2 regions of the Micromonospora sp. RTGN7 genome follow, and region 1 is predicted to be linked to the other one. Evidence: riboswitches for the same ligand, from Rfam matches in the RefSeq annotation. Region 1 holds a riboswitch; the other holds the start of a gene.

What was found. Region 1 has a riboswitch for cyclic di-AMP ahead of SNR22_RS22445 (C39 family peptidase). Riboswitches for the same ligand answer to the same signal wherever they lie in the genome.
Region 2: it holds a riboswitch for cyclic di-AMP, as region 1 does, so the genes downstream of both, SNR22_RS21935 (transglycosylase family protein) here and SNR22_RS22445 (C39 family peptidase) in region 1, are expected to answer to the same signal.

The regions. Positions count from the first base shown of each region.
Region 1 covers NZ_JAPZLF010000017.1:68,072-72,943, reverse strand. Annotated here, with positions in the region: gene SNR22_RS22450 (CDP-glycerol glycerophosphotransferase family protein) at 1-1,143, shown strand, start outside; gene SNR22_RS22445 (C39 family peptidase) at 1,252-2,115, opposite strand; cyclic di-AMP (ydaO/yuaA leader) riboswitch at 2,338-2,479, opposite strand; gene SNR22_RS22440 (hypothetical protein) at 2,840-3,604, opposite strand; gene SNR22_RS22435 (hypothetical protein) at 3,747-4,151, opposite strand; gene SNR22_RS22430 (acyltransferase) at 4,358-4,872, opposite strand, start outside.
Region 2 covers NZ_JAPZLF010000016.1:81,777-86,648, forward strand. Annotated here, with positions in the region: gene SNR22_RS21925 (hypothetical protein) at 1-123, shown strand, start outside; gene htpG (molecular chaperone HtpG) at 224-2,140, shown strand; cyclic di-AMP (ydaO/yuaA leader) riboswitch at 2,643-2,816, shown strand; gene SNR22_RS21935 (transglycosylase family protein) at 2,816-3,487, shown strand; gene SNR22_RS21940 (VOC family protein) at 4,404-4,775, shown strand.

The DNA of each region.
Region 1 (4,872 bases):
CGCGCGCTGCGGGCGCACCAGCCGGAGTTCCTGCTGCACTTCTCCGCCCCGCCGGGATCGGAGTACCAGGTCACCATGTGGCTGCCGTACCTGGAGCGGATCGGCCGGCCGTTCCTCGTGATGGTGCGGGAGCCGGAGTTCCTCGCCCCGATCGCCGCGGCCACCACCGCGCCGGTGGTCTACTGCCCCACCCTGAAGACGATGGACGAGGCGCTGGTGCCGAGCCTGAGGGTGGCGTTCTACGTCAACCACGGGGCGAAGAACAGCCACTGCATCCGGTTCCCCCAGCTCACCCACGTGCAGATCCACCACGGCGACAGCGACAAGGCGCCCAGCGCCAACCCGGTCTCGGCGATCTTCGACCGGATCTTCGTGGCCGGTCCGGCCGCGATCGACCGGTACGCCCGCGCCGGGGTGGACATCCCGGCGGAGAAGTTCGTCGTGGTCGGCCGCCCGCAGGTCGAGTCGATCGAGGTACGCCGGGAGCCGGTCACCGGCCTGGGCAACCCGACGGTGCTCTACACCCCGACCTGGACCGGGCACCACGCCGACGCGAACTACTGCTCCCTGCCGGTAGCCGGGACGATCCTGCGCGGGCTGCTGGCCCGGGGCGCGACGGTGATCCTTCGCGCCCACCCGTACACCGCGCAGAACCCGGCGTCGGCGCGGCAGCTCGCCCGGCTCACGGAGCTGCTGGCCGCGGACCGGGCCCGCACCGGGCGGCAGCACGTCTGGGGCGCGGCGGCCAGCCGGGAGCTGTCCCTGGTCGAGTGCGTGAACCGCTCCGACGCGCTGGTGTCGGACGTATCCGGGGTCATCTCCGACTACCTCTACTCCGGCAAGCCGTACGCGGTGACGGACATGGGCGGCGACGGCGACCGGTTCGTCGAGCGGTTCCCGCTGGCCGGCTCGGGCTACGTGCTGCGGCGCGACGCGGCCAACCTCGACGAGGTGCTGGTCGACCTGCTGGACAGCGACTCCCGGGCGGCGACTCGCTGGACCACCCGCGCCCGCTACCTGGGCGACTTCCCTGCGCAGGAGTATGCCGAGGCGTTCCTGTCAGCGGCCCGCCAGGAACTGACCCCCACCGCAACCCCACCGCTTCCCCGCGCCCCCCGCTCCCCCCTCACCCCCACCCCCTGACCGCGGTCCGGCCCGGACAAGGCCGGCCCGGACCGGGCCGGGGCCAAGGCAGGGATCGGCCCGGGCCAGGCTGTCCTGGCCCGGGCCGATACCGGGGTGGGGTGGGTGTTAGGCCGAGTAGCCTCTGGTGGCCGTCCAGTGGGCCAGGGTGATGGTGCTGACCCAGTACGACGGGAGGGACGGGTCAGCCGAGTCGGCGATGCGTACGGTGCGGCCGTCGTTGCGGTAGCCGACGACGGCGATGTAGTGACCACCGGGGAAGGAGTGCCAGCCGCCGTTGACGTCGGTGGCGTCCCCGGCGATGTTCGCCACGACCCCCCGGCCGGCGGCGACCGCCTTCACCACGTCGGCCTGGAGCCGGTCGATCTGGGCCGAGGTAGCGGAGCCACCCGAGATCATCCGGGTGCGGTACGGGTTGTCGCCCTCGACCATCTCATTGAGCACCCGGGTGGTGTCAGCGGCCGAGTTCGTGCCCATCTCGGTGGTGCCGAGGTCGGCTGCCAGCGCGTCCTGGGTGCTCTTGACGCCAGTGGCGGAGAGCGCGTTACGCACCGCCGCGGGGCCGCAGTAGTAGTAGGTGGTCTGGGCCGCGTAGTCGTAGTCGAGGACCTTCGACGACGGCGACTTCGAGGCGGCCGGCTTCGCCGTGGTCTTGCGCGGGGCGGCCTTGGTGGTCAGATCGGGATCCGGGGTCGCCGAGGTGGCGCTCGGCGACGGCGTGGCGCTCGGCGACGCACTCGCGGTGGCCCGGGCCTGGGCGCGGCTGACGGTGCCGTCGAGGCGGGGCGCGATCTCGGCTGCGGCCGCCGTGGTGTGTCGGGGGGCGGGGGCGTCATCGGAGCCGGCCAGCAGCGCGCTGGTGCCGGAGGCCAGCACCAGCGCCACGGCCGAACCGGCGACGACCTGGTACGGGCGCTCGCCGGCGAGCCGCCGCAACTGCCGCTTGAGGTGATCGTTCACGTGTTCCTCCAGGGACGGGGGTGGAGAGCGGAGGCACCCGGGCGTACGTCGCCGTATGACGGCGCGGACGACACGCCCGTAGGCCGGTGGGGACCGCTCTGAACAGACGCCCGGTCAGGCGGGCGCGGGGCGGATGCGACGGTCAGCTCGTCAGCCCTGGGGCGACGGACGCGGGCACCACGGCACCGTGTGGGAGGAACAACCGAGGGGTGGAATCGTGCTGCACGAGGATGGCACTCCTTCCGAGACCGCCTACCGGGTTAGCTGACGGATTCGGGCGGGAAGATCGCCCTACCATGGGCCGAAGCCCGCGGATTCACCCCAACGTGCACTGGTTCCCCGGTTCGTAAATTTCACGATTGAGCGGGTCGGCGCGGCGTCGCCTCTTGCGATCGGTTACCGCACCAGACGGCCCGACATTACTGGCCGGCCGGAAGCCTGCCAACCCACCGCCACCTGCTTAAACATGCGCCATTCAGCTTTCTTTCGGTGGACAGATGAACTGACGCGGCTCAATAGGATGAGGGCCCTATCCGGCGCGGAGGGCGAACAATCGGACAACCGGTCGTGATCGTCGGCGAATTGCGTCGGCTTTGGGCCGGCACGGCGCCGGTGCCCGTTTCCGCGTCGATGTGACCGGGCTCACGGGATCAGGGCACACAGGCGGGGCCGGGCACGACCAAAAACCGGGCAACCGGGGCGAGGGCCGGCACGACCGAGGGCCGGGGCGGTGGGGTCAGCCGATGCGGGCCGGACGCCAGCGGGCGGCGGCCGGAACGGCCGGTCGGGCTGGCGCCGTGGCCGCCCGCGCGGCGGGCGCCACGACCGGGCGGGCCCGCTGCGCGGCGGCGTACGCCTCGGCGGAGAGCGCCACAGCGGCCTCGGCGGCCAGGTCGGCGTCCCGCCACGCCGTTCGCTCCCGGGCCGCCGCCGCCCGGTACCCGGACTGCTTTCCGTCCCGCACCGCACGGGCCAGCACGACCTCCTGTTCCACCGGGTGCAGCCGGGGATCCCAGCCGCCCCGGTGCGCGAAGACGTCGCAGAGCTCTCGGATGGACAGCTCGCCGCGCAGGTGGGCGGCGGTGGCGGCGTGGTGCAGCCAGCGCTCGCGGGCGGCGTACTCGGCGGGGGTACGCGGGGTGCGCGGCGGCGGCAGGGCATGCGCGCCACGGAGACGCCGGGCGGCGGCCTCCGCCTCGTCGTACGCCTGCCAGGCCCGCTCGACCGTGTCCTGGGCCGCGAGCCACGCGTCGCGGCGTCGCCGGGCCGTCTGGGCCGCCCCGGCGGCGGCCACCGCCACCTCCTCGGCGTACCGGCGCAGGTCGACGGCCTCCTGCGCGGCCAGATCGACGGCGGGCGGGGCGGGCTCGTCCGTCGGCCGGTCCCGCTCCGGGCGGGCGACCAGGACGGTGAGCACGGTGAGCGCCACCACGAGCAGCACCGACCAGATGGCGGCGGCCAGCGGCACCTCGACGAGGAACTGGTAGAGAACGATGTCCATGGTCGGCACCTACGGAAAGAGGCTGCGGAAGGCGGGACCGCACGCCGCGGAGTGGGGGCGCGGGGCGCCGCCGGGGCCGGGCGGATCGGTGCGGTGGTGAGGTGCGGAGACGACGGCGTCGCGGGCGCGGCCCGCGGGCGGGTCAGCCGCGCGGTGGCGCGCGGGAGCCGACGGTGGCCGGGGCGAGGCCGGCCGGCGCCCGCCGTGGCGTGGCCGGGCGGAGCACGGGCCGACCCGCCGGGCCGACCGGGACCGCGCCGACGGGGATCCAGCCGGCCGGGGCGGCGGCGGCCCGGCCGGAGCCGAGCGGGAACACTCTGACGGCCGGGGCGGAGCCGACCGTGGGCACCCCGCTGGCGGGAAGTGCGCCGGCGGGAGACCAGGCCGGGGCTGCGGCGTCGGGGGCGGCGCCGACGGGCAGCGCCGCATCGATGGGCAGCGGCCCGGCACCCAGCGAGAAGGCGACCGCGACGGCAAGGCTGGTCAGCATCCGGGCGGTCCAGCGCGCGACCCACCAGAGGGGACAGGTCAGCGCGACGGGCAGCACACGGTCACGCTACCGAAACCGACCGCACGACGCACCACCGCCGGGCGTGTCGTGACGTCCCGATCGCCCGGTCTTCACCGGAAAGGTGGGCCGACCGCCCGGAACGCCCGGGATGGCCGCCCTCCGGGCCGGACGGCACCCGGTCGCGGGCGGCCAGAAGCCACCGGGAGGGGGCCGGGAGGCCATCGGGGAGGGACGCGGGGGCGTCAGCGTCGTTCGGAGAGGGTGACGTACTCGCCGGTGGGCTCCGGCACGGGGACCGCCGGTGGGTCACCGGCAGAGGGTGTTGCGCCGGCACCGGTCTCGGCGGCCGGGGGTCGGGGGCGGCGGGACGCCCCGAGCCGGCGGGTCAGCGGCATCTCGACCCACCGGTGCAACAGCGCGGCCAGCCCAAGGTTCACCGCCAGGAAGCCGACCACGGCCAGCGGCCCCCACCAGCCGGGCAGCCCCACCCCGAGCCGGTCAGACAGCCGCAGGACGGTGACCATGACGAAGACGTGCACCAGGTAGAAGGCGAAGGAGACCTCGCCGAGCCAGACCATCGGCCGGGACCGCCACGGCGTCCGCACGCCGCGCACGTCCGCGTCGGCTGCGGCGACGATGACCAGCAGGTACGCCGCGGCGAGCAGAGCCGCCCACAGCTCGGCGCGGATCCACTGCGCGGCGGCGATCCAGGTTAGCGCGAAGATGATGCTGGCGGCGGTGAGGCCGGGGCCCCGCC
Region 2 (4,872 bases), on a different contig from region 1:
GACGATCCGGCCAACGCCGGTCGGACGGTGATCGAGGCCGACCGTACGGCACCGGCCGAGCTACGCCACCGCCCGGCCGTCCGGGAAGTCGTCGCCCAAGTGGCCCGCGACCCGCACCGATAAGTTGGCATCGAGGGGTTGTCCGGGCCGGGCGGGTGACGCGACCGGTAGCGACGACTCGTATCCTGTGCGCGAAGGGTCGGAATAACTGAAGGGGGTCGGTGTGAGCAACCGGATCGAGACGCTGGAATTCCAGGCGGAGGCGCGCCAGCTGCTCCAGCTGATGGTCCATTCGATCTATTCGAACAAGGACGTCTTCCTGCGCGAACTCATCTCCAACGCCTCCGACGCGCTGGACAAGCTGCGCCTGGAGTCCCTGGTCGACAAGGATCTCACGGCCGACGTCTCCGACCTGCACGTCGAGATCGAGGTCGACCGCGAGGCGCGCACCCTGACCGTCCGGGACAACGGCATCGGCATGTCCCGCGACGACGTCGTCAGCCTGATCGGCACCATCGCCAAGTCCGGCACGGCCGAGCTGCTGGCCAAGCTGCGCGAGTCGAAGGACGCGGCCGGGTCCGCGGACCTGATCGGGCAGTTCGGGGTCGGTTTCTACGCCACCTTCATGGTCGCCGACAAGGTGACCCTGGTGTCCCGCCGCGCAGGGGAGGCCGAGGGCACCCGCTGGGAGTCCACCGGCGAGGGCACGTACGTCGTGGAGACCATCGACGATGCCCCGCAGGGTACGGCAGTCACCGTCCACCTCAAGCCGGAGGACAGCGACGACCACCTGTACGACTACGCCGCCGACTGGAAGATCCGCGAGATCGTCAAGCGGTACTCCGACTTCATCGCCTGGCCGATCCGGATGACGGTGCAGCGCCCGGGCGAGGACGGGGCGACCACCAGCGAGGTGCAGACCCTCAACTCGATGAAGGCGCTCTGGGCCCGCCCGCGCAGCGAGGTCGACGAGGCCGAGTACAACGAGTTCTACAAGCATGTCAGCCACGACTGGGCCGACCCTCTCGAGACGATCCACATGAAGGGCGAGGGCACCTTCGAGTACGAGGCGCTGCTCTTCCTGCCCTCGCACGCCCCGGTCGACCTGTTCGCCCCGCAGGCCCGTCGCGGGGTGCAGCTCTACGTCAAGCGCGTGTTCATCATGGATGACTGCGACGCGCTGATGCCGAACTACCTGCGCTTCGTCAAGGGTGTCGTCGACGCGCACGACCTGTCGTTGAACATCTCCCGGGAGATCCTCCAGCAGGACCGCCAGATCCAAGCGGTCCGCCGCCGGTTGGTGAAGAAGATCCTCGCCACCGTCAAGGAGATGAAGGCCAACGAGGCCGAGAAGTACCACACCTTCTGGGCGGAGTTCGGCCCGGCGCTCAAGGAGGGCCTGCTCGACGACCCGGACAACACCGAGGCGATCCTCGACGTCGTCTCCGTCGCCTCCACCCACGACCCGGCGGAGCTGACCGGCCTGCGTGACTACGTGGAGCGGATGAAGGACGGCCAGGGCGACATCTACTACATGACCGGGGATTCCCGGTCGATGATCGAGAACTCGCCGCACATCGAGGCGTTCCGGGCCAAGGGCTACGAGGTGCTCATCCTCACCGACCCGGTGGACGAGGTCTGGGTGGAGCGGGTCGGGCAGTTCGACGGCAAGCCGCTGCGTTCCATCGCCAAGGGCCAGGTCGACCTGGACACCGAGGAGGAGAAGCAGGAGACTGAGGCCGCCCGCGAGCAGCAGCGCCAGGAGTACGCCGAGCTGCTGACCTGGATGACCGAGAAGCTCTCCGGCAGCGTCAAGGAGGTGCGGCTCTCCACCCGGCTGACCAGTTCGCCGGCCTGCGTGGTGGGCGACGCCCACGACATCACGCCGACGCTGGAGAAGATGTACCGGGCGATGGGCCACGAGGTGCCGCAGGTCAAGCGGATCCTGGAGCTCAACCCGGGGCACCCGCTGGTCGAGGGGCTGCGCAAGGCCCACGAGCAGGACGCCGCCGGGTCCGATGCGCTCACCGACACCGCTGAGCTGCTGTACGGGATGGCGTTGCTCGCCGAGGGCGGCGAGTTGGCCGACCCGTCCCGCTTCACCCGCATCCTCGCCGACCGGCTGGCCCGTACCCTGTAGCCGCCGAAACGCCCCGCGCGCCGGGCTCCCGGTCGACACCGTCGACCGTGGATGCCCGGCGCGCGTCGTTCACACCCCTCTCGTGCGGGTCCTCGGGCGGCGGAGCGGACGGGAAAATGAGGCCAGCCCGCGTGGACGGCGGGCGGTCGAGGTGTGGCGGCCGGCCTGGGTGCAACTGGCACCCGGGGAGTTGAGCTGCGCGACCGACACCGCCGTCGCCGGGCTCGGTCCACGCCCGTCCCACTGAGCCTTCGGCGTTCACCGACGGTGTCGGGCGTCCGATGTGCGCTATCGGACCGACATAACGCTGAGTAGCGTCCCGAGGTGCCCGATCGCCTTGCATCCTGATCGAACTCGGACCTCTGATCGCCCTGCATGGCTGGTACCGCCTCGCAAGTCGACGGTGCGGCCGTTCGCTCGAGCGGGTGAAGAACTTCACAAGAGGTGGGCAATCATCACCGACGGTGCCTAACGTCGATCGAGTCCGCCAACGCGGTCACCACGGTCGGTAACGCCTAATCCTGCCGCCGGCCGTCGGTTTCCTTTGATCCATGGCAGGAGCGGGGGAACCACACGTTCCTCGGTGCATCGCACCTCGGGGTGAAGCCGCCTGTGGCGGCCGGGCTCCTCGGCCCGAACCCGACAGCTCACCTCGTCGGCGTGGAGGAATCACACATGGCTACTGAACACACCGCCCGACACCGTCGGGTCACCGCTCGCCGCGCCGCCGTCGGTACCGTCGCGGCGGGCGCCGTCGCCGGGGCCGTCGCCCTCTTCGGCCCGGCCGCGCCGGCCCAGGCCGCGGTCAACTGGGACGCGATTGCCCAGTGCGAGTCCAGCGGCAACTGGCACATCAACACCGGCAACGGCTACTACGGCGGCCTCCAGTTCTCGGCGGGCACGTGGGCCGGCTACGGCGGCAAGAAGTACGCCGCCCGCGCCGACCTGGCCACCCGCGGCGAGCAGATTCGTATCGCCGAGAAGGTGCTCGACGGGCAGGGCATCGGGGCGTGGCCGACCTGCGGCAAGAAGGGCGGCTCGACGAAGGCCAGCCCCAGGTCGGAGAACTCGGAGTCGAAGGCCGCCCCGAAGGAGCGGTCCACGCGGACCGAGAAGCCGGCCTCGCGCAGCAAGCGGGACACCACGAAGAGCACCACGAAGAGCACCACGAAGAGCGCACCGACCGGTGGCGGAAAGACCTACGTGGTCCGGTCGGGCGACACCCTGTCCGAGATCGCCGGGGCCCAGAGCGTGCGGGGCGGCTGGCGCGCGCTGTGGGAGAAGAACGAGCGGGTCGTGGGCGAGCACCCGAACCTGATCTTCCCGGGTCAGCGGCTCAGCCTCTGACCCACCCGGGGCGGGTCGGTTCGACCCGGCACCCCGCAAGGCCAAGCGCCCGGCCGGTCCTCCGGCCGGGCGCTTGGCAGTCCCCCCGGGGCACCGACAACCCGGCCCCTCGACTGGGCGGGCTTGGGCGCGGGGTGGGGCAGGCCCCGTGCACGTCGCCGCGATCAACGAGCGGCGGTAACCGACTTCGACACGGACCCTGGCGGGGCAGGCGTCCAGACGGCCCGGGTGCCGGATGGGTCATGCCCACTCGTCCCCTTTGCTCTGCTGCCGTCACCGCAACGACCAGTACCGCGCAGTCGCCTCACAGGCCAGCACGAGCGGACGGCAGGAACCGTCGCGGTCCCCGCGTGTCGCGCAGGGGGCAGCAGAGCAAAGGCGCCAGTGCAGGTGTCACCGGCGGATCGGCGGCGACGCTGGCGCCGAATCAGCACACGATCACGAGAAAACGGGTCGGCGGGCGGCGCCGATCACGGGCAGGCTGTCGCGATGTCGCGCCCCACCACCGCCCTGCTCGACGACCTCGACGACCTCGACGACCTGCCGTACCGGCAGCGGATGACCACGCGCTCGCCGCCCGGGCCCGGCCCCTCGCCGCCGCCGGCAGGCTGGCCGCGGTGCTCGCGGAGCTGCGCGCCGGTTGGCTCACGGCCGACGACCTCCGCCCGCTGCTCACCGACGCGCCGGCCGACCTGCGCCGGCTGGTGTACCGGTCGCTGCGCGCGTCCCGCCGACCGGATCGTCGACGCGGTCCGCGACCGGTTCGGCGACAGCGAGACATACCGGCCACGGTCTTCAACGGCGCCCGGCGAAGTCGCGCCCGCCGCAGCACAGTCGCCTCGACGTGGTCCAGCCAGCGGACCTCACTCTCCAGCGTGGAGATCAGTTGTCGTACCCGGCGGGCACGATGCGGAACATGTCTGAGCCATATCCGCATCGACACCACGCCATCGACTACATGGAGTTCACGGTCACCGACCTCGACCTGGCCAAGCGCTTCTACGCCGAAGCGTTCGCCTGGCAGTTCAACGACTACGGGCCGGGGTACGCCGGCATCCGGAGCCCGCACGGTGACTCCGCGCCCGAAGTCGGCGGTCTGTGTGCGGATCAGGAAGTCCGGGCGGGTGGCCCGTTGGTGCTGCTCTACTCGGCAGACCTGGACCGGTCCGTGCAGGCGGTGAAGGACGCCGGCGGCCAGGTGGTGGGGCCGTACGAGTTCCCCGGTGGCCGCCGGTTCCACTTCACCGACCCGAGCGGCAACGAACTGGGTGTCTGGTCCGAGCTGTAGCGGGCGCGGATCTCCCCAGGCTCCGCTTCTTCGGCGTCATGGCGGGTCACCCCGGTCCGGCCTGAAGTCGCTGACCGCCGCCGCCCTGCCGACGGGG